Regions from separate parts of the Thermosipho sp. (in: thermotogales) genome, predicted to be linked through region 2. Evidence: predicted binding sites of a transcription regulator. Region 2 holds the regulator's gene; the other holds the start of a gene.
What was found. Region 2 encodes HrcA, which represses chaperone genes, less so after heat shock. Its sites were predicted from a motif close to ATTAGCACTCNNANNNTNNGAGTGCTAAT; they were not measured.
Positions count from the first base shown of each region.

Region 1 (12,169 bases), on a different contig from region 2:
ATGGTGGAGTAGTTGTGAAAAAAATTTACGAGGATAAATCTCCATTTAGGATAGTATACGATCCAACACATCCAGATGCTGATGAAAATGGTTATGTTAAACTTCCAAATGTAAATGTTGTAAGGGAAATGGTGGATATGATTAATGCTCAAAGAGCTTACGAAGCAAACGTTACTGCATTTAACACTACAAAAGCTATGATAAATAGTGCTCTCCAAATTGGGAGGTGATTTGTATGATAGATAAAATAAACGGTGTAGGAAATTATGGAAATCTAAAACCTTCAAGTGTAAAAAAACAGAATACGGATTTTACTAAAATACTTAATGATGCTCTAAAGAGCGTAAATGATCAGCAAAAAAAAGCAGAGCAGATGGCAGATGATTTCGCAACTGGAAAAATTAGCAATATCCACGAAGTTATTGTAGAAGCTGAAAAAGCATCAGTCTCATTGAGGCTTACAGTCGAGGTAAGAAATAAGATTGTTGACGCGTATAAGGAAATTATGAGGATGCAATTTTAAATAACTTTGTGAAAAAATAAGAAGGCTCCGAATTTTCGGAGCCTTCTTTTATTATTCAACTTGTATATCAATAACTTTTTTGTCTTTTGTTTCTTTCTTTGGAAGTTCAATTGTCAATACCCCATCATTGAATTTTGCTTTAATTTTTTCTACGTCAACATATTCTGGAAGTCCAAATGACCTTTCGAAGTATCCTTCTGCCCTTTCAATTATTTTGTAGTTCTTTCCTTTATCCTCGCGATTGAATTTTCTTTCTCCTTTTATTGTAAGAACGTTATCTTCAATTGTTATTTTAACGTCATCTTTTTTAAGACCTGGAAGTTCAGCTTCAATGACAACTTCTTTATCCGTTTCATAAACATCTACTTTTGGGAAGTGAGTGGTATCAAACCTTGATGGTCTTACAAAGTCTTCAAATAATCTGTCAATCTCTCTTTGAAGTTCTACAAATGGATCAAAGTAATTTCTTCTTGCTAACATACTCTCACCTCCCTTTATATTTCTTATTATTGATTTTCAGCCTGTTGATTTCCACCTTGTTGATTTTGCTTGTATATATACTCTCCGATTTTTGTCTTTTCTCTGTCAAGTTCATCAAACAACATTTTTATTCTTGGTATATCGTTTTTATTTATTGCATCCCTTAAGTCTTTAACAAGGTTTTCGAGTTTGTCTTTTTCATCTGCTGGTATTTTGTCACCATATTCTTTTAGTGATTTTTCTATGTAGTATGCAAGGTCATCTGCTTTGTTCTTAAGCTCTACTTCTTCTTTTCTTCTCTTGTCTTGTTCTTCAAATTTCTTAGCATCTTCAATGATCTTGTTGATATCATCTTCGCTTAATTGATGTCTACCGGATACAACCATTGATTGTTCTTTTCCAGTACCAAGGTCTTTTGCAGAAACGTGAACAATACCATCGCTGTCAATATCGAATGTTACTTCGATTTGTGGAACGCCCCTTGGTGCAGGTGGAATTCCTACAAGTCTAAAGCTTCCAAGTAAAATGTTATCTGCTGCAATTGGCCTTTCGCCTTGGTATACTCTTACTTCTACTTCTGTTTGACCGTCTTCTGCTGTTGTAAAGACTTTACTCTTTTTAATTGGTATAGTTGAATTTCTTGGGATAATTGGTTCAAACAAACCACCTTTTACTTCTATGCCAAGTGTTAATGGCGTAACATCAACTAATACGATATCTTTTCCTTGTGCGCCTTCTTCTCCTGCAAGAATTGCCGCTTGAATTGCTGCGCCAACTGCTACTGCTTCATCTGGGTTGACTCCTCTGTTAGGATCTTTACCAAATATTTCTTTGATGAATTTTTGAACCATTGGAACTCTTGTCATACCACCTACTAGGATTATTTCATCGATATCTTCTGGTTTTAATTTAGCATCTGAAAGAGCTTGTTCAACTGGTTTTCTTGTCATTTCAACAAGATCCCTTGTTAAGGATTCAAACATTGAACGTGTTAGTCTCATTTCAAGATGTAATGGACCTTCTGCTGTAGCTGTAATGTATGGCAAGCTTATATCAGTTTCAAGTTTGCTTGAAAGCTCAATTTTAGCTTTTTCAGCAGCATCTCTCAATCTTTGAAGAGCTTGCTTGTCCTCTCTTAAATCGACACCGTGTTGTTTTTTAAATTCTTCTGCTAACCAATCGATTATTCTTTGGTCAAAATCGTCACCACCAAGATGGTTATTACCGGAAGTTGCAACTACTTGAATGACTCCATCACCAATTTCAAGTATTGAAACGTCAAATGTACCTCCACCCAAGTCGTATACAAGAACTTTTTCTTCTTTTCCTTTTTTATCAAGGCCATATGCAAGAGCTGCTGCAGTTGGTTCGTTTATAATTCTTAAGACTTCAAAACCTGCAATTATACCAGCTTCTTTTGTTGCCTGTCTTTGAGCATCATTGAAGTATGCAGGACAGGTAATGACAGCTTTTTTAACTTCTCCGCCCAAGTATTCTTCTGCGTCTCTTTTTAGCTTCTTTAGTATAAATGCACTAATTTCTTGTGGGGTATAGTCTTTGTCATCGATTTTTACTTTATAATCGGTTCCCATTTTTCTTTTTATTGATTTAATAGTTCTTTCAGAATTTAATATGAGCTGCCTTTTTGCAGGTTCACCTACAAGAATTTCACCGGTTTTACTGAATGCAACTATTGATGGAGTTGTTCTTGCACCTTCAGCATTTGGTATAACTTCAACTGAAGAATCTGGTTTCATCCATGCAATAACACTATTTGTTGTACCCAGGTCTATACCTACGACATATTCTTTTTTATTTGCCATATCTTTCACCTCCCGATACATATTATATGACATTAGCAGTCTTTTGTCAAGAGTGATAATATAGATAATAAAAATCAAGAATGCCTATAAATAGAGGCATTCTTGATTGTAATTGAAAATTTACTAAAAATTATAGCAATTGTTACATAAGTTTGTTATTCATTTGACTTTTTAATCTTTACAGCTGTTCCGTAAGCAAGCATTTCTGCGGCACCACTCATTACTGAAGAACTTGAAAATCTTACATTTACCACTGCATCTGCTCCTATTTTTTCTGCTTCGTCTATCATTCTTTCTATTGCTTTGTTTCTAGCTTCTGTCATCATTTCTGTATATGCTTTAATTTCTCCACCGGCGAGGGTTTTAAATGCGGCAGCGATATCTTTTCCTAAGTGTTTTGATTGAACTATATTTCCCATTACAATTCCTAATATTTCAACAATTTCATAACCATGAATATTCTCTGTTGTAGTTATTATCATTTTAATTCCTCCCTTCTATAAATGATACGATATCCTCGATTACCTTTCTACTAACTTGGTTTTCAATATAATATGAATATGGAGATTTTTCACCTGGAGTAAAAATATGTGTCAGATTAGAATACATCTTAATTTTAATATTTTTCTTTTCTGAAAGTTCTTTTTTGAAAATTTCAAATTCTTTTGTAGTAACTTGATAATCATTTTCTCCAAAAAGCATTAGTACTGGAATTTTTAATTGTTTTATATATTTTAAAGGATTGTAATTTCTAAGATCGTACCAATAACTTGCTGGTGCTCCAAGAATTATTTCATTTTTGCTTGCTTTGTTATTTGTTAGTTTTATTACCTCTTCTTTTGCTTTTTTAATTTCTTCTTTATTTTTTCCAGAGTAAAGTTTTTCAAGAAATTCTAATTGATCTAGTGTTATTTCTTCTATATTTCTTGCAGGAGGTGCAAGAAGAATTAATCCATATATATCTTGATTTTTATAGGCTATGTATGGAGCAAGATATGCTCCAAGGCTGTGACCTAACAGATATATTTTTTTATATCCTTCTTTTTTTAAAAGTTTAACAGCATTTTCTACATCATCTATTACTTCCTCTTTTACAGTTATATTCTCTGGATCTTTTAGAAGCTCTGGATGCAAAGTTCTTTTATCGTGTCTTAATACAGCTATATTATTGCTTGAAAGTCCATATGCAATATCTTTAAAAATTTTATTTGGACCAATTGTTTCATCCATATCATTTGGTCCTGAACCATGTATTAGAATTACTGCAACATCAGTTGGATTTTTTGGGATCGTTAGTTTTCCGGGTAAATCTCCTACTTTAATATCTTTTTCAGTAAAGTTATCATTTTTTACATAGTTTGGTGCTTTGTACTCAAGGTTTTGAGCAATGTTAAAAAATAAGCCATCTATTTTACCTTGGTTATTTACAGTTATTGAGATATTTAGTGCTCCTTTTTGAAATTTTGCTGTGTATATGTAAATCATATATGGACTTTTTTCAATAGGAGTGATTTTAATAATATTTGAAAATGGACCATAGGTTTGTTCAATACCTTCCCATATTTCTTTTAATTTGCCAATTGGAAGATGTTTTTTCAAGATATCTGAAGAAAGCTCATAGCACTTTTCAAAATTTTTGGAAATTAAACCTTCAAAATATGATTGGGCTACTAATTGGTATTCTATAGGAAAAATAGTTATTGAAACAACAAGTAATGCAAAAATAACTTTTTTCATATTTAAACCTCCTTTTCTTTAAAGATTAGATATGAAAAGTAGATACAGATAAAACTTAGTATAGTAAGTGCAATTGTATATGAAATATCAACTTTTCCTTTTTCAAAGATTGAATACCCGAGGATATATTTATATGTATTAAAAAATTTAAGTGGTTTTAGTAGTCCTAGTGTGGTTGTTAAACCTAAAACTACTGCAGAAGAAAGAATAGGTTTTACTTGGTCGGTAAAGTATGTTGTGAATACTAATGCTATTGAAAACCAAAAGAATGAACCAATGAGAGAGTGGATATAAAATTTTGAAACAGTAAGAATTGATAACTCTTTTGAGGTTATCAACGAATATATCGATGGTAGGTAAGAAAAGTAGGTAATTAAAATAAGGAGTACAAAAATACTTAATAAAGTTTTTTGAAGAAAGATAGTTTTTCTATTTTGCCTTGATAATAAAAATGTTATTGTTTCATTTTCATATTCTCTTGAAAAAAGTGGAAACGCAATTATTATAGCTAGTATTGGAATAAATTGGCCGAAGTTTTTTCCAAACCATTGAGAGAGTATATAGTAATCCCAGTTTTTTAATTTTTCAACAAAATTTTCTCCAACGAATTTTTTAATAGCTTCTGAGTTTTCATTTAATATGTTTATTGTAAAGTTTTGAAATGGTGCAAGTGAAAAGAAAAGAATTGTGAATAAAATAAAAAGGCTAATAACCCTAACTTTCATTTGTAGCCATTCTCTTTTCATATTTTATCTCCTCCTTTGACAAGTGCTTCAAAAATAGTTTCAAAATTTGCAGGTTGAATATCGCCTTTTGCTTCTTCCTTTTTACACAGATAAATATTTTCATCATTTGTTTTTTTGTACAAATATCCTTGGATGTGTTCTTTTGTTGAGCAGAGAACGTATTTTTCTTTTATTTCATCCAAATATCCCATTTCTACTATATGTCCTTTGCTCATAATTGCAACTTTATCGGCAATTTTTTCTACTTCAGAAAGGATATGACTTGTATAAAATACTGTTTTTCCATCAAAAGCTAATCTTCTTATGGATTCAATTACCCTTTTTTGCATTAGAGGGTCAAGACCCCACGTTGGTTCATCTAAAAAGTAGATATCAACATCTTCAGAAAGAATTATTGAGAGATATACCAGTGTTGTCATTCCATGAGAAAGATTTGCTATTTTTTCATCTTTTTCAATATTAAATTCTTTTAAATAATCAAATGCCTTTTCAATGTTAAAGTGTTTTGATAATTCTTGAGTTACTTCAAACATCTTTTTTATTGTTAAAGATTTATACAGTTCTTTTTTTTCAGGAAGATATGTAAAGTTTCCGTTTAGTTCTACTTTGCCATCGTCTTTTTTTCTTAAACCAATTATGCATTTTAGAGTTGTAGTTTTTCCTGCACCATTGGGCCCAAGAAGAGCAAAAATTTCTCCCTTGTCCACTTTGAAAGAAATTCCATCTACTGCTTTTTTTGATTTATAATACTTTTTAAGATTTTCTACTTGAAGTATCATTTCTTTTCCCTCCCGCTGATTTTATTATGTTACAAATATCATCAACTTTCATCCCTGCATTAATACACTTTTTTACTATGATTGTTAATTCATTGATAAGTTCTTCATTAAAATTATCTAATATGTCTTTTTTTACTATGTATCCTTCTCCTCTAATTGGCTCTATTATCCCTTCACTTACAAGCTCTCTGTATGCTCTTGAAACTGTGTTTAAATTTACATCTAACATTTCAGCCATTTTTCTAATAGATGGTAAAAAATCTCCTTTTTTTAATTTTTTATTCATGATTTGTAGTTTTATGTTTTCTATAATCTGCTTATATACAGGTTTGTGTGAAGAAAAATTTATAGTAAACCACATATTTTACCTCCTTCTACTGTAATATTATAATATTACAGTGGAAACTTGTCAAATAATAAAAAATCCCCAAGCAAAATTTGCTTGGGGATAAAGATTCAAGTTGAATTATTATTGAATATTTTCAATAATAACAGCGGTACCCATACCTCCACCGATGCATAATGTTGCAAGTCCATATTTTAGATTTCTTTTCTTCATCTCATAGAGAAGAGTCACTATTATTCTATTTCCACTTGTTCCTATTGGATGTCCTAGTGCTATTGCTCCTCCATTTACGTTAGTCCTTTCTTTTATCCATTCTTCACTTACTCCAAATCTTTTACTCCATTCCTTTATTACTGCCAAACTTTGTGCTGCAAATGCTTCGTTTAGTTCTATTAGTTCTATGTCTTCCATTTTCATTCCTGCCTTTTGTAATACCTTCTCTGTTGCTGGTACCGGACCAAGGCCCATTTCCATTGGATCTACTCCTGCTTGTGCCCATGCTACTATCCTTGCCAGAGGTTTTAATCCTTTCTTTTCTATGTATTTTTCGCTTGCAAGCAGTATTGCACTTCCTCCATCGTTTATTCCACTTGCATTTCCGGCCGTTACCGTTCCATCTTTTTTGAATGCTGGTTTTAGTTTGGCAAGCTTTTCTAATGTCACATCGAATCTTGGATGCTCATCTGTATCAAATATTATTGTTCCTTTTTTTGTCTCAATTTCTACTTTTTCTATTTCATCTTTAAACTTTCCACTTTCTATTGCTGCTTTTGCTTTCATTTGGCTTTCATATGCAAATTTGTCTTGTTCTTCTCTACTTATATTGTATTTTTCTGCAAGATTTTCTGCTGTTATTCCCATGTGTACGTTATTAAATACATCTGTTAAACCATCTAATATCATGTGATCAATCATTTCAAAATTTCCAAATTTAAGACCATATCTTGCTCTTGCTGGTAGAAGATAAGGTGATGCTGACATGTTTTCTATACCACCTGTCAAAACGACTTCTGCTTCCTTTTGCATAATGTCAACAGCACCTAACATTGTTGCTTTCATTCCACTGCCACAAAGCATATTTACAGTAAATCCAGGTTTTTCAACTGGAACACCTGAATAAATTCCAACTTGTCTTCCAGGTCCCATGCCTTGTCCAGCTGTAAGAATAGAGCCAATTATAGTTTCATCAATATCAGATGGCTCAATCCCAGCTTGTTTTATTGCTGCCTTTGCAGCAATTGCACCAAGTCTTGGAGCTGGTATGTCTTTTAAACTCCCTGCAAATGTCCCTATTGCCGTTCTTTTTGCTCCTATTATGTATACCATATCCCTCCACCCCTTCTCTTTATTTAAAATGTTTTTAACTCATCAGAGATTATTAATTTTGCTTCAGTTAGACTCAAAACTTCATCTAAAGTTGTTTCCTTTGCTATTTCTTTTAGTAATAAACCATTATCCGTTGGTTGTATAACTGCTAGTTCAGTAACTATTAAATCAACTCTGCGTATTGATGTTAATGGCAAAGAGCATTTTTTAACTATTTTAGGTGTTCCTTTTGCAGTATGTGTCATGGCAACGATTACTTTTTTTGCTCCAGTTACAAGGTCCATAGCACCACCCATGCCTGGGATCATCTTTCCAGGAATCATCCAATTTGCAAGATGACCTTCTTCGTCAACTTGTAATCCACCAAGTACAGTTACATCTAGGTGTCCTCCTCTAATTAGAGCAAAAGAAAATGCACTGTCAAAAGTCATTGCACCAGGGAGTGCAGTAACAAATTGTCCCCCAGCATTTGTAAGATCTTTGTTTTCAAAACCAGATTCAGGCGCAGGTCCCATTCCTACAATACCGTTTTCACTTTGAAAAAATACATGTACGTTTTCTGGTATGTAATTTGCAACTAATGTTGGAAGACCTATTCCTAAATTTACAAGCTGTCCTTCTTTTAACTCTTTAGCAACTCTTATTGCAATTTTTTCTTTTGGGTTCATTTTTCCACCCCCACAATATAATCAACTACAACTCCGGGAATTTTGATTTCATTTGGCGAAAGACTTCCTGTTGGTACAATTTCTTCTACTTCTACAATTACTGTGTTGGCTGAAAGTGCCATCAAGGGGTTAAAATTTTCCGCGGTTAAATTGAAAACAAGGTTTCCAATATAATCAGCTTTTTTTGCCTTTATTAATGCTACGTCAGCCCTAAGTGGCAGTTCTAATAAGTACTTTTTTCCTTCAATTTCTATAATTTGTTTTCCTTCTTCAACAATTGTTCCAACTCCTGTTGGTGTTAAAATTCCTCCTAGACCAACACCACCTGCACGAATTCTTTCAGCAAGGGTTCCTTGAGGTACAAGTTCTACTTGTAATGTTCCTTCGATCATTTGTCTTTGTGTTTCTGGATTTGTTCCTATGTGTGAGACTATTACTTTTTTACAGAGTTTATTTTTTACAAGTTTTCCTATTCCCTTATCTTCAAAAGCCGTATCGTTTGCGATTACCGTTAGGTTTTTAATTTTGTTTTTAATGATTTCATCAATGATCTTTTCAGGTGTTCCAACCCCCAAAAATCCACCAATCATTATTGTTGATCCTTCTTTAATCAAATTTTTTATCTCTGAAATATCAATGATTTTCAATGCTTTTCCCTCCTTTTTATATAATTAATAATATACAAATTTATTAAGTTTATAACTTTAATATAAAAAGATGTGTATAAATTCACAATAATTATTATACCTTTTTGTTACTAAAATGTTAAGCCGAGAAATATTTTGATTCTTACTTATTTTTGTTTTAAAAAAAGAAAAAAAGCTTAATATAGACTATTTTAAAGAACTTCGTTTAAATGTTGTTTGAATAAAAGTAAAACCCGTTTCTAGAATTAACTAGAAACGGGTTTTTATATATTTGATATATAACTGTTAAAAAACTTTTTAAAGTTTAAGATAGAGCTAGTTTTATTGCACTTGCAGCTTTTTTCCCAGCCCCCATAGCGAGAATTACTGTTGCAGAACCAGTTACTATATCTCCTCCTGCAAATACTTTTTCAATAGAGGTTCTTCCAAACTCATCTGCTTTAATATATCCCCATTTATTTAGCTCAAGTCCCTTGAATTGAGATAACAAAAGTTTGTTAGGATTCGTACCAATTGCTTCTATGGCAACAGTTGCTTCTATGATGAAATTGCTGTTTGGAATAGGAGTAGGTTTTCTTCTACCACTTTCATCAGGCCCACCAAGTTTCATTTTTATACATTCAATACCAATTAAATTTCCATTTTCATCTCCAATGTATCTTACAGGTTGAGTTAGAGTTTGAAATTTAACACCTTCTTCTTTTGCATGTTTAATTTCTTCTTTTCTTGCGGGCATTTCGTTTTCACTTCTTCTATATACTACTGTAACATCTGCTCCCAATCTCAATGCACTTCTTGCAGCATCCATTGCCGTGTTTCCACCACCAATTACTACTATTTTCTCTCCGATCTTTACCGGAGTATCACTTTGTGGGAATTTATATGCTTTCATTAAATTTATTCTTGTTAAAAATTCGTTTGCTGAATACACTCCATTGAGTTCTGTTCCTTCAATATTCATAAATTTTGGAGTTCCAGCCCCTACGCCTATAAATATTGCATCGTATTTTTCTAGCAATTCTTTTGGGTGAATTGCAAGCCCAACAGGAATATTTGTAAATATATTTACACCAAGTTTTTTTAAGAGCTGAGCTTCTTTTTTTACAATACTTTTAGGAAGTCTAAATTCTGGAATTCCATAAATTAAAACACCACCAACGTCATGAAAAACTTCATACATGTCTACTGAAAAACCAGCTTTTGAAAGTTCCGAGGCTGTTGTTAAACCAGCGGGCCCAGCACCTATTATTGCAATTTTTTTATTAATTCTTTTTTCAGGAAGTGTATCTTCTTCGATATTGTTATTAATAGCCCAATCGGCAATAAAACGTTCCAATGCTCCTATTGATATTGGCTGATCAACTTTATTTAAAACACAGTTTCCCTCGCATTGAATTTCTTGAGGGCAAACTCTGCCACATATTGCCGGGAGACTATTGTACTTTTTTAGTACTTTGTAGGAACCTTCAAAATCTTTTTCGGCAATTTTTTTGATAAAGCCTGGAATGTCGATTCCTACAGGACAACCTTGTACACAGGTAGGATTTGGACATTGAATACATCTTTTTGCTTCTTCAATTGCGAGTTCTTGAGTATAGCCAAGATTAACTTCATTAAAATCTTTATTTCTTTCATTTGGTTTCCTTTCAATTGTCTCTATTCTTTGTTTTACAGCCATGTTGGTTCACCAACTTCCTGTAAGTATCTTGAAAGTGCTATCTTTTCTTCTTCTCTATATTGATTAAGTCTTTTTTCAAAACTTTCCCAATCAACGAGTCTCCCGTCAAATTCTGGACCATCGACGCAGGTGTATTTTAATTCATTTCCAATTCTTACCCTGCAACCACCACACATGCCTGTACCATCTACCATTATTGAATTTAATGAAACCCAAATTTTTATATCATGCTTTTTTGCAACCTCTGAACAAGCTTTCATCATCTTTGAAGGACCTATAGCCCAGATAATATCATATTTTTTTTCTTGCATTAGTTTTTCCATGAATTGATGTGGATATGCTTTTTCTCCGAGACTACCGTCATCCGTTACTATATATATATTATTTGCATTCTTAAATTCATCTTCGAGAATAATGTATTCTTTATTACGACCACCAAGAATTACATCAACATTGTTTTTTTCTTTTAAAAGTTCTTTGACAATAGGAGCAATTGCTGCAATTCCAACTCCTCCTCCAACTACTAAAACATTACCGTAATATTTAACTTCACTTGGCATTCCAAGGGGTCCTACAACATCTAAAATAAAGTCCCCTTTATTTAATCGACAGAGTTCATATGTGCTTTTTCCAATTGCTTTAACTATTACTCTAAATGAATCTTTATTTATAGCAGAAATTGTTAAAGGGATTCTTTCGCCATTTTCATATAATCTGAATATAACAAATTGTCCTGGTTTTGCATTTTTCGATACTGTAGGATTTTCTATCCAAAATTCGTGGACACCATATGCAAGTTTTCTCTTTTCTAAGATCTTGTTTTTCAAAGATACACCCCCTATGTCGAGTAAATACTCTGAATTATTTTACTTGCAAATTCGATACAAAAATCCAAAGTTTTTTCAATTTCCCAATCATTTATAGTACCATATATAAATGCAGCCGATACTGCATCACCAGCTCCTGTCGTATTTACAACTTTTACGCTTTTTGCCTTTTTCCTTATTATTGTATCGCCTGCATAAATTATTCCTTCTTTTCCCATTTTTAGTACTATGTGTTTTGCAAAATGTGATAGTTTTGCAAGATTTTTTTCGATATTTTCATCCTTGAAGATTTTTATTAGTTCATCTTTATTCAAAGATACATATTCAACAGAAAAATTTTTTAATATTTCAAATTGTGAAGTTTCAGAAAGTTCAACAAAAGCTGCTTTTGATGATTGGAGAGATTTAAATAAAGTTTCTTGTGGTATACCAGTTTGTATAAATGCAAAATTCATATTATCAGGTATTGCTTGAGGTGATAAAAACTGGTTTGCACCAAGATTGTGAAACATAGTATTTGCCCCAGAACCTTCTACAACGATGCTGGTTAAAGCGGTATTTTCATTTTTGACTATTTGTGGTTTAAATA
Region 1 is NZ_JAIHAP010000019.1:13,124-25,292, forward strand. It holds gene flgC (flagellar basal body rod protein FlgC) at 1-230, shown strand, start outside; gene fliE (flagellar hook-basal body complex protein FliE) at 236-523, shown strand; gene JG780_RS04935 (Hsp20/alpha crystallin family protein) at 575-1,003, opposite strand; gene dnaK (molecular chaperone DnaK) at 1,030-2,826, opposite strand; gene JG780_RS04945 (YbjQ family protein) at 2,982-3,308, opposite strand; gene estD (esterase EstD) at 3,310-4,563, opposite strand; gene JG780_RS04955 (ABC transporter permease subunit) at 4,566-5,309, opposite strand; gene JG780_RS04960 (ABC transporter ATP-binding protein) at 5,306-6,088, opposite strand; gene JG780_RS04965 (GntR family transcriptional regulator) at 6,063-6,449, opposite strand; gene JG780_RS04970 (acetyl-CoA C-acetyltransferase) at 6,558-7,760, opposite strand; gene JG780_RS04975 (3-oxoacid CoA-transferase subunit B) at 7,784-8,428, opposite strand; gene atoD (acetate CoA-transferase subunit alpha) at 8,425-9,075, opposite strand; gene gltA (NADPH-dependent glutamate synthase) at 9,380-10,753, opposite strand; gene JG780_RS04990 (sulfide/dihydroorotate dehydrogenase-like FAD/NAD-binding protein) at 10,744-11,580, opposite strand; gene JG780_RS04995 (carbohydrate kinase family protein) at 11,592-12,169, opposite strand, start outside.
Region 1: the regulator HrcA is predicted to act here: its motif matches at 2,858-2,886, upstream of dnaK (molecular chaperone DnaK).

Region 2 (12,169 bases):
AAAGTTTTGATATTTATGTATGCTTTATACAAATCAATTGACATCTGCTGTAAATTTGTGTAAACTTGTATTGAGGTGATAATATGAAAGAAAGATTAAAAAAAATATTAAGTATTTTAGAAAATTCAAATAAGCCAGTTAAAGGAAGAGATTTGGCAGAAGTTTTAAAAGTAAGTAGACAAGTTATCGTTCAAGATATATCTGTGTTAAAGACAAAAGGATATAAGATTTATTCAACCAGAGAAGGATACATTTTAGAAAAAAAGAGAGATGTTGTAAGAAAGATGATTGCCGTAAAACATAGTGAAGATGAAATATATGATGAGCTGTTAAAAATTGTTAAAGCTGGTGGGAAGGTAATAGATGTTATTGTCGAGCATCCTCTATATGGTGAAATAAAAGGAAGGCTTGATATAGAAACTATGGATGATATTTCAAAATTTATGGCACTGATGGAGAGTTCTAATGCAACTCCTCTATTAAAATTGTCTGGAGGAGTTCATATACATACTATTGAAGCACCCAACAAAAAAATAATGAATGATGTTTTGGATGCAATAAGTAAATATTTATTGGGGGTGGAAAAATGAAGATAGATCAAGTGGTTGATTTAATTGTCTCAAAGAAAGAACAAAAAAATTTGTTGATTTTAACTTCGATTCTTTGGATAATCGGATCGGCAGGTGTAATGGTAATGCCATTTGTCGTTCCTGATCTTATTTCTGAGTGGAATTTAACAACAGTACAAGCAAGTAGTTTAATTAGCTCAGTTTTTATTGGTATGTTATTAGGTGCATTATTTTCTGGAATTATACTTGACTATTTTGGAAGAAAAACTGGCGTAATATTTTATTTGTTTGTTACTGTAATATTTACTGTTTTATTTGGTTTTTCAAAATCTTTTGGTAGTGCATATGTTTTTAGACTGCTTTCTGGCTTTGGATATGGAGGTTTGCTGCCTTCAGTTAATACTTATTTGTCAGAGTATACATCTATTAGGCTTAGGGGAAGATATTTAGTGATATTAGAGGCAAGTTGGGCTGTTGGTAGTATTTTAATAGCTCTTTTTGCCGTTACTTTGGGCGAAAAATTAGGCTGGAGATGGGATTTTTATATTTTTTCAATTGGAATTATTTCTTTAATTCCGTTTTTTAGAAAAAAAGATACTCCAAAATATATATTTGAAAAAAGAGGGGTTGAAGGTTTAAAAAAGATTTTTAACAAAGTACCTGAAAATATTGAAGAGATAGAAAAAGTAAAGGTAACTTTCAGTGGACTTTTTAGAAAAGAACATATAAAACAAACGATTTTAGTTATTATATCTTGGTTTGTGGTTAGTTTTGTATATTATGCATTATTTTCATGGGCACCAAAGATATTTATTGCAAGTTTAGGGATAACTATTACAAAGGCAAAATGGTATACATTCTTTGTATATCTCGCACAACTTCCAGGTTATCTTTCAGTTGCTTATTTGATCGAAAAGTGGGGACGTAAAAAAACTCTTGCAACATATTTCATAGGTATGGGTTTATCTTCTTTCCTATTGCTACTTGCAACTGGCAATTTGAGCTTTCTGTTTATAGTATTGATCCTTTCATTCTTCACTTTGGGAGTTTGGGGACTTGTGTACGCATATACTCCTGAGCTATTTCCAACTTCATTTAGGGGAACTGCAAATGGTGTTGCAGGTGCAACTGCAAGAATAGCAGGAATTATTGCGCCGTACTTTACCGGTTATTTCGTTGACAAATCTATAGTAGCAGCTCTTTCATTTGTTTCTTTGTTTGCTATATTTGCAGCGGTTATGACTCTTGTATTGGGAGTAGAGACAAAAGATAAAGCGGTAAATTAAATAAAGGTAATATTTTTTAAAATAAAGGCTCCATATTGGAGCCTTTATTTTATTTGACTGTAAAATCGTTTTATGATATACTATTATCAGACAAGGATAAAGAGTGATAAGATAGCTGATAAGTGGGGTGAGAAAATGAAAGAATTGTCTACAAGGCAAGAGCAGATATTATATTGTCTTGTAAGAGAATATGTGAAATCTGGAACCCCAGTAAGTTCTCAGAAAATTTTAGAATCTACAAATCTTGAGTGGAGTGGTGCAACTGTAAGGAATGACATGAGAAAATTAGATTATCTTGGATACGTATTTCAGCCACATACTTCTGCGGGAAGAGTCCCGACAGATAAAGGTTTAAGATTTTACGTAAATGAAATATTAAAACTTAGAAAAGAAACAAAGAAATCAGGAAGTTCTATAGACGTTAGTATAGATTTTCCAATAGGTGACTTGGATAAGATTATTCAAGGTGCCGCAAAGCTACTTGCAACCACCGTTAAAGCTTTTGTTATAATTGAAAAACCTAATCCTATGTATTTAAGAATTAGAAGAGTTGTTTTAACACCAGTTACTAAAAACTTTTCCATTGTTAATATAATTACCGAACTTGGACTTACATCAGTTCTTCCAATTCAGCATTCAGAAATTTACAATATTCAAGAAATAGAAGAATTTTTAAACAAAAGTCTTGATGGAATTTTGCTTAGTGAATTTAGGGCTAAACTGAGAGAGGTTGTTGAAAGATTTTCATGGGTTGGAGGAAGGCTGAAAGAATTTATTGAACTTTCAGAAAAGATAGCTTCTGAAAAGTATGAAGAATATATTACAGAAGGTGTTTTTAATCTTGTTAATGCAAAAAGATTCGATGAAGACAAATTAAAAGAGATTGTTAGATTTTCAACAAATGAAGAATATTATTCTAAGATTTTTGAACTTGGAGAAGGCATATTCATTGGAAAAGAGCATAATATTAAAAATTTTGAGCAGTATTCAATTTTGATAATGCCGTACTTTGTATTTAACAGAGAAGTTGGAAAAATAGCTGTTATTTTTGATAAATTTAGTGATTACAACAGAGTATTCGATAGTGTGGAATATGTAGTGAATAGATTAACTGAATACTTTACTGTTGTTGCAAGAAATGTTGAATAATGGAGGTGGAAGATATGGAAAAAAAGGAAATGAAAAAAGAAAAAATGATTGAAAATGAAAAAGTTGAAAATGTTAAAGAGGATGCTAATAAAGAAAAGAAAGAAAAAGGAAAGGAAAAAGATTTAGAAAAAATAATTGATGAACAATCAAAAAAGATTGAGGAACTTGAAAATCAGTTAAAAGAATTTGAAAATTACGCTAGAATTTTAAAATCTCAATTTGAGAATTATAAAAAAGATGTTGCAAGGGAAAAGGAACAAATTTCTATTTCAACAATTGGTAGAATTGTAGAAAAATTAGTTCCTATAATTGATGATTTTAAAAGAGCATTTAAAAATGTTGATGATGAGACTAAAAAAACACAATTTTTCAAGGGAATGGAAATTATATACAAAAACTTATTTAAAATACTAGAAGGACTTGGTTTGCAGGAAATTAAAGTTGGAGATAAATTCGACCCGTTTGAGCATGAGGCTGTAGAAAGAGTTGAGGATGAAGAAAATGAAGAATATTCAATTGTTGAAATTGTGGAAGATGGTTACAAATTTAATGGACGAGTTCTAAAACCTGTGAAGGTAAAGGTCTCGATTAAGCCTAGGAGGTGAAATATATGGCCAAAAAAGACTATTATGAGATTCTTGGTGTTTCAAGAAATGCGTCTCAAGAAGAAATAAGGCAGGCATATAAACAATTAATAAAAAAATGGCATCCAGATAGAAATCATCAAAATAGAAAAGAAGCGGAAGAAAAATTTAAAGAAATACAAGAAGCATACGAGGTTCTTTCTGATCCTGAAAAAAGAGCAATGTACGATAGGTTCGGATATGTAGGTGATGTTCCACCAAACGCTGGTAGTGGAGGCGGTTTTGGTGGCTTTGGTGGTTTTGGTGGTTTTGAAGATATATTCAAAGACTTTGGTGATTTTATTAATAACGATATATTTAACATATTCTTTGGTGATCAAAGAACATCTTCAAGACAAAAACAAAGAAGAGCAAAACGCGGAGAAGATATAAATATAACCGTTGATGTGCCTTTTGAGCAGGTATTTACAGGAACAACTATCCCAATTGAATACGATAGGTATGAGGTATGTAGTCATTGTAATGGTGAAGGGGTAGAGCCAGGAAGTGGATGGGTAAGCTGTCCGAAATGTCATGGAACAGGGGTAGTTAGAGAAGAAAGAAGAACGTTTCTTGGAGTTATTGTAAATCAATACACATGTAATCAATGTGGTGGCACAGGAAAGATCCCTGGAGAGACATGTCATGTATGTGGTGGCAGTGGAAGAATAAGAAAAAGACATAGAGTGGAAGTAAAAATTCCAGCTGGAGTTGACAACGGAACCGTTATTAGAGTTCAAGGTAAAGGTAATGCAGGGTATAACGGTGGTGGATATGGCGATTTATATGTAAATGTAAGAATTACAGGACATATTGATTTTGAAAGACGTGGAAATGATTTAATAAAGGAGATAAAAATAGATTATGTTGAAGCGATACTTGGAACCAAAGTAAAAATTAAGATGCCAGATGGTAGAGTTAAAGAAGTTAAGATACCATCTGGAGTTCAAGATGGAGAAAACATTTATGTATACGGAGAAGGCGTACCAGATATGAGAACGGGAAGAAGGGGAGATTTAATTTTAAAGATCAAAGTAGAGATTCCAAAAAGAGTATCTCGCTCTGAGAAAAAGTTATTAAAGGAAATTGCGAAATTGAGGGGAAAGGATGTTGACGAAGAAGAGTGAAAAGATTGTTAATTTTTTAAGAGAGACAGTTGCACAATATAATTTTAGAGGAGTAGTTCTTGGAGTTAGTGGAGGACTTGATTCAGCAGTAGTTTTAGCACTTCTTGTAAAAGCATTTGATAGGGATAAGATAAAGTGCTTTATTTTGCCTGAAAGAGATAGTCCTAAAGATTCAGTTAAAGATGCTGTTTTTGTTTGTAAATACTTTGGAGTTGAATATGAAATAAAGAATATTACAAAGATTCTTCGAGCACTTGGCATTTATAAATATTACCCACCAGCATTTTTTGTGCCATGGAAGGTAAAGGAAAATTTTGCAAAGAGAAGATGGCAAAAGTATAAAGAAAAAGGCGATCCTTTTGAGTTTGATATAGAAGGAATCGATGATGAAGAGTTTTTAAAAGGTATAAGCTACTATAGGGCAAAACATAGGGTGAGAATGGTTTATCTATACAAAGAGGCTGAGAGAAGAAATTACGCTGTTGTTGGAACTACTAATAAAACAGAATTTTTAACAGGGTTGTATGTAAAGTGGGGAGATGATTCAACAGATATTGAGCCAATTTTGCATCTTTATAAAACTCAGGTATACGAGCTTGCAAAAGAATTGAATGTCCCTGAAAAAATAATTATGAAACCAGCTTCACCAGATTTAATTCCAGGACTTAGCGATGAAGAAATATTTGGGCTTGATTATTCTACTCTTGATAGGATATTAGATAAGCTACTAAATAACAAAAGTTTGGATGATGAAGACCCTGAAAAGGTTAAACTAGTAAAAAGGCTTTATCAAATTGGAAAAAAGAGAAATTCATTAAGGAATGTAAGCATGGTAGATGATTTATATGGAACTTAAAACTTTAGCAAAAAAGCTACTTTTTGATACTTTAGAAGATATCCAACCTGAAAAGCTAGTAAAAGAAAAGTTAAAAGAACTAAGGGTTGATAAGAAAGTATATGTTCTTTCAATTGGAAAAGCAGCATGGAAGATGGCAAAGGCTGCAAGTGATGTATTGGATATAGAATATGGAATAGTTATAACAAAATATGGATATAATTTTGGAAATATTGAAAATTTTGATATATTTGAAGCAGGGCACCCTATCCCAGACGAAAACTCACTTTCTGCTACAAAATTTGCCGTTGAAAAATTTTCAAAATTATCAAGAGATGATATCCTATTGTTTTTAATATCTGGAGGAGGTTCATCTACTTTTGAGCTATTGCAAGATGGACTTTCATTGGAAGATTTAAAAAATGTAACGACGCAGCTCTTAAAAAGTGGTGCAAATATTAAGGAGATTAATACTATTCGCTCAAGACTTTCAAAAGTAAAAGGTGGAAGGTTTTTAAATTTTGTTAAATCAAAGGTAATTACATTGGTTTTATCAGATGTACTTGAAAATGATTTAAGGTACATTGCATCAGGTCCAACATATGAAGCATGTAGTACCTTTGAAGATGCTTACAAAATAATTAAAAAGTACAATTTAGATTTTAATGAAAATATAATTAATGTTTTAAAAAAAGATGTAAAAATCAACAAGCAGATTGATGTAGAGCATTACATAATAGGGAGTATTGATATAGCATGTGATATTCTAGAAAAACATGCAAGAAAGTATAATTTAAACACACTTGTTTTAACTACAAGACTTGATTGTGAGGCAAAAGAAGCTGGAAAATTTATTGCAAGTATAGCAAAAAGTAGTAAATTAAAAACACCATATTGTATTATTTTTGGTGGAGAAACTGTTGTAAAGGTAAAAGGAAGCGGAAAAGGTGGAAGAAATCAAGAACTCTGTTATTCAGCAGCACTTGAAATAGAAAATATGAAAGATGTGGTTATTGCAAGTGTTGGAACAGATGGAACAGATGGTCCAACGGATGCTGCAGGGGCAATTGTTGATGGAAAAACTATCTCAAAGGTGAGAAAATTTTCGAATGATCCAAATGAATTTCTTTTAAATAACGATACCTATAATGCCTTAAAACTTTCTGGAGATCTCTTAATAACGGGGCCAACTGGAACAAATTTAAATGATATAGGATTTATACTCAAGGGGTGATAATGTGATGAAGGCTCTTGTTTTAACAAAGATAACTGATTATTTTAGAAAAAAGATGGAAGAGTTTAATGAGATTGAATGGTATACTCCAAAAGATATAGATTACGTCTTAGAAGATGTGGAAATAATAGTTACTGGATATTTGACTGAAGAACAAGTAGATAAAGCAAAAAAATTAAAAGCTATTTTTATTCCTTGGACTGGTGCAGATAAACTTCCATGGAAAAAGATAAAAGAAAGGAATATAATTGTTTCAAATTCGCACGGTAACGGAAAGATGGTAGCTGAACGTGCGCTATCTTTATCCCTTGCTCTTCTTGGAAGAATAGTAGAATTTCACAACGACCTTGAAAAGGGAATATGGCATGGCTTTGCCGTAGGATTTAAGGAAGAAGATTATTGGTACTCACTTCAAAGAAAAAATGTAGCGATACTTGGGACTGGGGTTATTGGAAGACATCTTGCAAAGCTTTTAAAAGGTTTTGATTGTCATATAACAGGTTTTAAAAGAAGCAAAGAACAAATAGCAGGATTTGATAGGATTGTAACTTCAATAGAAGAAGCAATATCAGATGCACAGGTAATATATCTTGCACTACCTTTAACTGAAAAGACTTACAAAATTATCGATGAAAAGATGTTTGAAAAAATGAGAGGAAAGTTTTTAATAAATGTTGGAAGAGGAGAATTGATAGATGAATACTCACTTTTTAAGGCGCTTAATGAGAACATATTAAGAGGTTTTGCATCGGATGTCTGGTATAAGTATCCTTCAAAAGATGAACAAGTTATCTTACCTTTTAATTTTCCAATCCATAAGTTCAAAAATGTAGTTCTTTCTCCACACGTTGGAGGGTTTACAATAGAGGGTCAGCAAGGAAGAATAGATGAACTATTTGAAAATATAGAATCATTCCTGAAAAAAGGTTTTCCAAAAACAGCTGTAGATCCCGAATTGATGTATTAATTGTTAAAACAAATTTATATTTAGGGGGGATAAAAATGAACATTACAGTTATTGGAGCAGGAAACGGAGGACTTGCTCTTGCTGGTTTTTTAGCTATGAGGGGATTTGCTGTTACTTTATATAACAGAAGCTTAAAAAGAATTTCATCCTTTATAAAATCTAGAGTTATTAAATTGGAAGGAGAAATTACTGGTAGCGTAAAAATAAAGAATGTTACAAATAACTTGGAAGAAGCCTTAAAAGATGCAGAATTAGTAATGATCGTTGTTCCAGCTTTTGCACATGCAGATATTGCGGAAAAAGTTTCAAAATACGTAAAAGATGGTCAAATTTTTATTTTAAATCCAGGTAGAACGTTTGGTGCACTTGAGTTTTATAACATATTTAGAAAGAATCGGGTAGATAAGGATGTTATAATAGCAGAGACTCAGACCTTTCTTTTTGCCTCTAGAACTTCCAATCCTGGAGTTTCTCACATATTTAGGGTTAAAAATGCTGTTCCAATTTCTGCAATTCCATCGACAAAAAATGAAAAATTGAAAAAGGTTATTGAAGATATAGTCCCCGAGTTTCAGGTAGTGGATTCTATAATTTATACTAGTTTTAATAACATTGGTGCGGTTTTTCATCCAGCAACTCTTATTCTTAACTCCGGACGTGTTGAAAGCACGTTTGGAAAGTTTGAATTTTATCTTGAAGGTATTACTCCTTCAGTTGCAAGAGTTCTAGAAAAGATAGATGCAGAAAGATGTTCTGTTGCAAGAACACTTGGAATTGAGCCAATGACGGCAAAAGATTGGTTAAATTATGCATACGATGTTTTAGGTAACAACTTGTATGAAGCTATACATAACAATGCTGGCTACCAAGGAATTATCGCACCGCCGAGTCTTCAAAATAGATATATATTTGAAGATGTGCCTATGAGCCTTGTTCCAATATCTGAAATGGCAAAAAAATTAGGTATAAATACTCCCGCGATAGATTCTATTATTTACCTGTCTTCAATAATGATGGGGCGTGATTTTTATAGAGAAGGTAGGACCTTGGAACGTTTAGGAATTAGTAAATTAAGCCTTGATGAGATAAAGAATCTGATATACAAGGGGGTGTGAAATGGTGAAGAAGATTTTAGGTGGTTCGATAGGTAGCTGTGTACATGTTGCTGGTGTCTTGAATTTTTTAAAGCTTGCAGAAAAAGAGGGCTATAAATCAATTTACCTTGGTGGGGCAGTTCCTTTAGAAAAATTTGTTGGTGCAATTGTAGAGAGTGATCCAGATATAGTTGCTATTTCATACAGACTTGATCCCAAAGCACTTGAAAAGCTTTTAAATGAGTTTTATAAAATGATAAAAGAAAAGAATTTACTTGATAAGGTTTACATATTTGGTGGAACAGTTGAAACGGCAGCTGTTGCAAGAAAATTTGAGTTTATTTCTAAAATTTTTGATGGTTCACAAGACATTGACGAAGTTATTTTATGGCTCAGGAACGCAAAAAAGGATAAGGAAAAAAAAGAAATACCTCCACAGTTTTTACCTGAGAGAATAATTTACAAAAGGCCTTATCCTCTTATTAGGCATCATATAGGGCTTGCAAGTCTAGAGGAAACGGAAAAGCATATAAGAATTCTTGCTGAATCTGGCCTACTTGATATTATTTCACTTGCACCTGACCAAAATTGTCAGCAGTATTTTTTTGAACCTGAAAAGATGGATAGAAAACAAGACGGTGCAGGTGGGGCACCAATTAGGACGAAAGAAGATTTTATTAGACTCTATAATGCTTCAAGAACAGGCAATTATCCACTAATGAGATGTTATTCTGGAACAAGAAATTTGGTTGAATTTTCCAAATTACTTAAAGAAACGATTAATAACGCATGGGCAGCTATACCTTTAACATGGTATTCCGATCTTGATAGAAGATCTGATAGACCATTGCTTGAAGCAATAAAGGAAAATCAAGAAGCAATAAAATGGAATGCTGAAAATAATGTTCCAGTAGAAATAAATGAAGCTCACCAATGGTCATTGAGGTATGCACATGATGCAATAGAAGTTGCAACGTTTTATCTTGCAGCATACAATGCTAAAAAGTTAGGAGTAAGACATTATGTTGCGCAATACATGTTGAGTACACCACCAGGTCTTTCACCAAAATTTGATCTTGCAAAGCAGATTGCAAAAAAGCAATTGATTGAAACTTTGGAGGACGAAACCTTTACTTCGTATACTATGATAAGAACTGGACTTTTATCATTCCCTGCTGATGAACATTCTGCAATGGGGCAGCTTGTAAGTACCATGTTTTATGGAATGTATTTAAAGCCTGACATAATTCATGTGGTTTCTTATTCAGAAGCAATAAGGCGTGCTACTAGTAAAGAAATCATAGAAAGTGTAAAAATGGTAAAACAGGCAATGAGGAATGCGATGAATGGCCTTCCCGATTTTCTGGAAGACAAATCGATTAGAAATAGAGTGGAAGTGTTAAAGAATGAAGCTATGATGATAATTGATGCAATTAAGCAAATTGGAAAAGGATTTGATGATCCTTTGATAGAACCTGAAGTAATATATAATGCAGTAAAGCTAGGGATTTTAGATGCTCCAGGATTAAAAGGTATGTCTGTTGCAAAAGGAAGGTTTGAAACGCAAATTATAGATGGTGCATGTTATGCTGTGGATGAAAATGGTAAAATACTTACTGAAGAGAAGAGGTTGGAAATTATAAGAAAGGAGGCGGGAATGTGAAGATAGCAATTGTTTGTGATAAGAATATCAATGATGAAGAAAAAAGAATGGTTGAGGCGGTAAAAAATGCAGTGTCTAAAAAATATGATTGTGAAGTAGTACAATTTGATGAGAATTTTATCAATAAAATAAAAGGTTTTGATTTTGTGTATAACCTTTCAAATAAGGGTGGAAAGGAAACAATACAAGTTCATGTTCCTGCTCTCCTAGATTTGTTAAATATTCCATACACTTCTTCAAATGCATATTCACATTCATTGTGCCTTGATAAAATAACTACTAAGATAATTATGCAACATTATAACATTCCAACACCAAGATTTTATGTATATGATCTAGGACAAATTCCAGAAAAAATAGATAATGGCACCTTTATAGTAAAGCCACCACGTGAAGGAAGTGCACGTGGTATTTCAAAAGATAGCGTAGTTGATAATTTAAAAGCTCTACAAAAAATGGTAAAGTATATACATGAAGAGTTTAAACAACCAGCACTTGTAGAAGAATTTATTGATGGTACAGAGTTAAGTGTTGGTATAATAGGAAATGGAGATAGTTTAGAAGTTTTGCCAATTTTGGAGATAGATTTTTCGACGCTGCCAGAAGGACTTGAAAGATTTTATTCATACAATGTAAAGCATAATTATGGTGAGATGACTAATTATATATGCCCTGCAAGAATTTCAAATAATGTAAAAGAAAAACTTGAATTTTATGCTAAAAAACTTTTTAGAGTATTAAATCTTAGAGATTATGCAAGAATGGATGTTAGAATTAGGGATGATGAGATATACTTCTTGGAAGTTAATTCAGCTCCTCAGCTTGTTCCAGTATATTCAGACATAACAAAAATGGCGAAAGCTGCAGGATATGAATATGATGATTTAATTTTGAAAATTTTAGAAATATCAATGGAAAGGTGGGGACTTAAATGAAGAGTTACACTGAATATCTCTGGTTTAATACTAAAAAAAGGAAAGAACTCATAAGGATTACAGATACTATTGAGGAGATTGTAAAAAAAAGCGGTATAAAAGAGGGACTTTGTCTTGTATCGGCAATGCATATAACTGCTGGTATAATTGTAAATGATGATGAATCGGGTTTACACAAAGATATATGGGAGTGGCTTGAAAAACTTGCACCAGTTGGAGATTATAACCATCATTGGACTGGCGAAGACAATGGAGATGCACATTTAAAAAGGATTTTGACACACCATCAAGTGGTGCTACCTGTTACAAACGGGAAACTTGATCTTGGGCCTTGGGAGCAGATCTTTTACGCCGAATATGATGGACAGAGAAGAAAAAGAGTAGTTGTGAAGGTTATTGGTGAATAATTATGGAACTAATGAAGTTTTATAGAACTGTGTTAGAATCTATTATTGAAGGTGTAATAATAGTTGATAGTGACGCACGGATCTTGTATATAAACAAGATGGCCGTGCGTCTTTTAAATTTGAAAGATGGTTTTTTAGGAAAACATGTGGTTGAAGTTATTCCAAATACAAGACTCCATATAGTTGTAAGAACAGGTATTCCAGAGGTTGATGAGGTACAAAATGTTGGAGATAACATAATTATTACTTCTAGAATGCCTTTAAAAGATGAAAATGATAA
Region 2 is NZ_JAIHAP010000002.1:65,939-78,107, reverse strand. It holds gene JG780_RS01105 (transcription repressor NadR) at 84-590, shown strand; gene JG780_RS01100 (MFS transporter) at 587-1,855, shown strand; gene hrcA (heat-inducible transcriptional repressor HrcA) at 1,991-3,004, shown strand; gene JG780_RS01090 (nucleotide exchange factor GrpE) at 3,019-3,609, shown strand; gene dnaJ (molecular chaperone DnaJ) at 3,615-4,754, shown strand; gene nadE (NAD(+) synthase) at 4,735-5,610, shown strand; gene JG780_RS01075 (glycerate kinase type-2 family protein) at 5,600-6,823, shown strand; gene JG780_RS01070 (2-hydroxyacid dehydrogenase) at 6,831-7,790, shown strand; gene JG780_RS01065 (NAD/NADP octopine/nopaline dehydrogenase family protein) at 7,826-8,905, shown strand; gene JG780_RS01060 (cobalamin-dependent protein) at 8,907-10,547, shown strand; gene JG780_RS01055 (D-alanine--D-alanine ligase family protein) at 10,544-11,482, shown strand; gene JG780_RS01050 (secondary thiamine-phosphate synthase enzyme YjbQ) at 11,479-11,889, shown strand; gene JG780_RS01045 (sigma-54 interaction domain-containing protein) at 11,892-12,169, shown strand, end outside.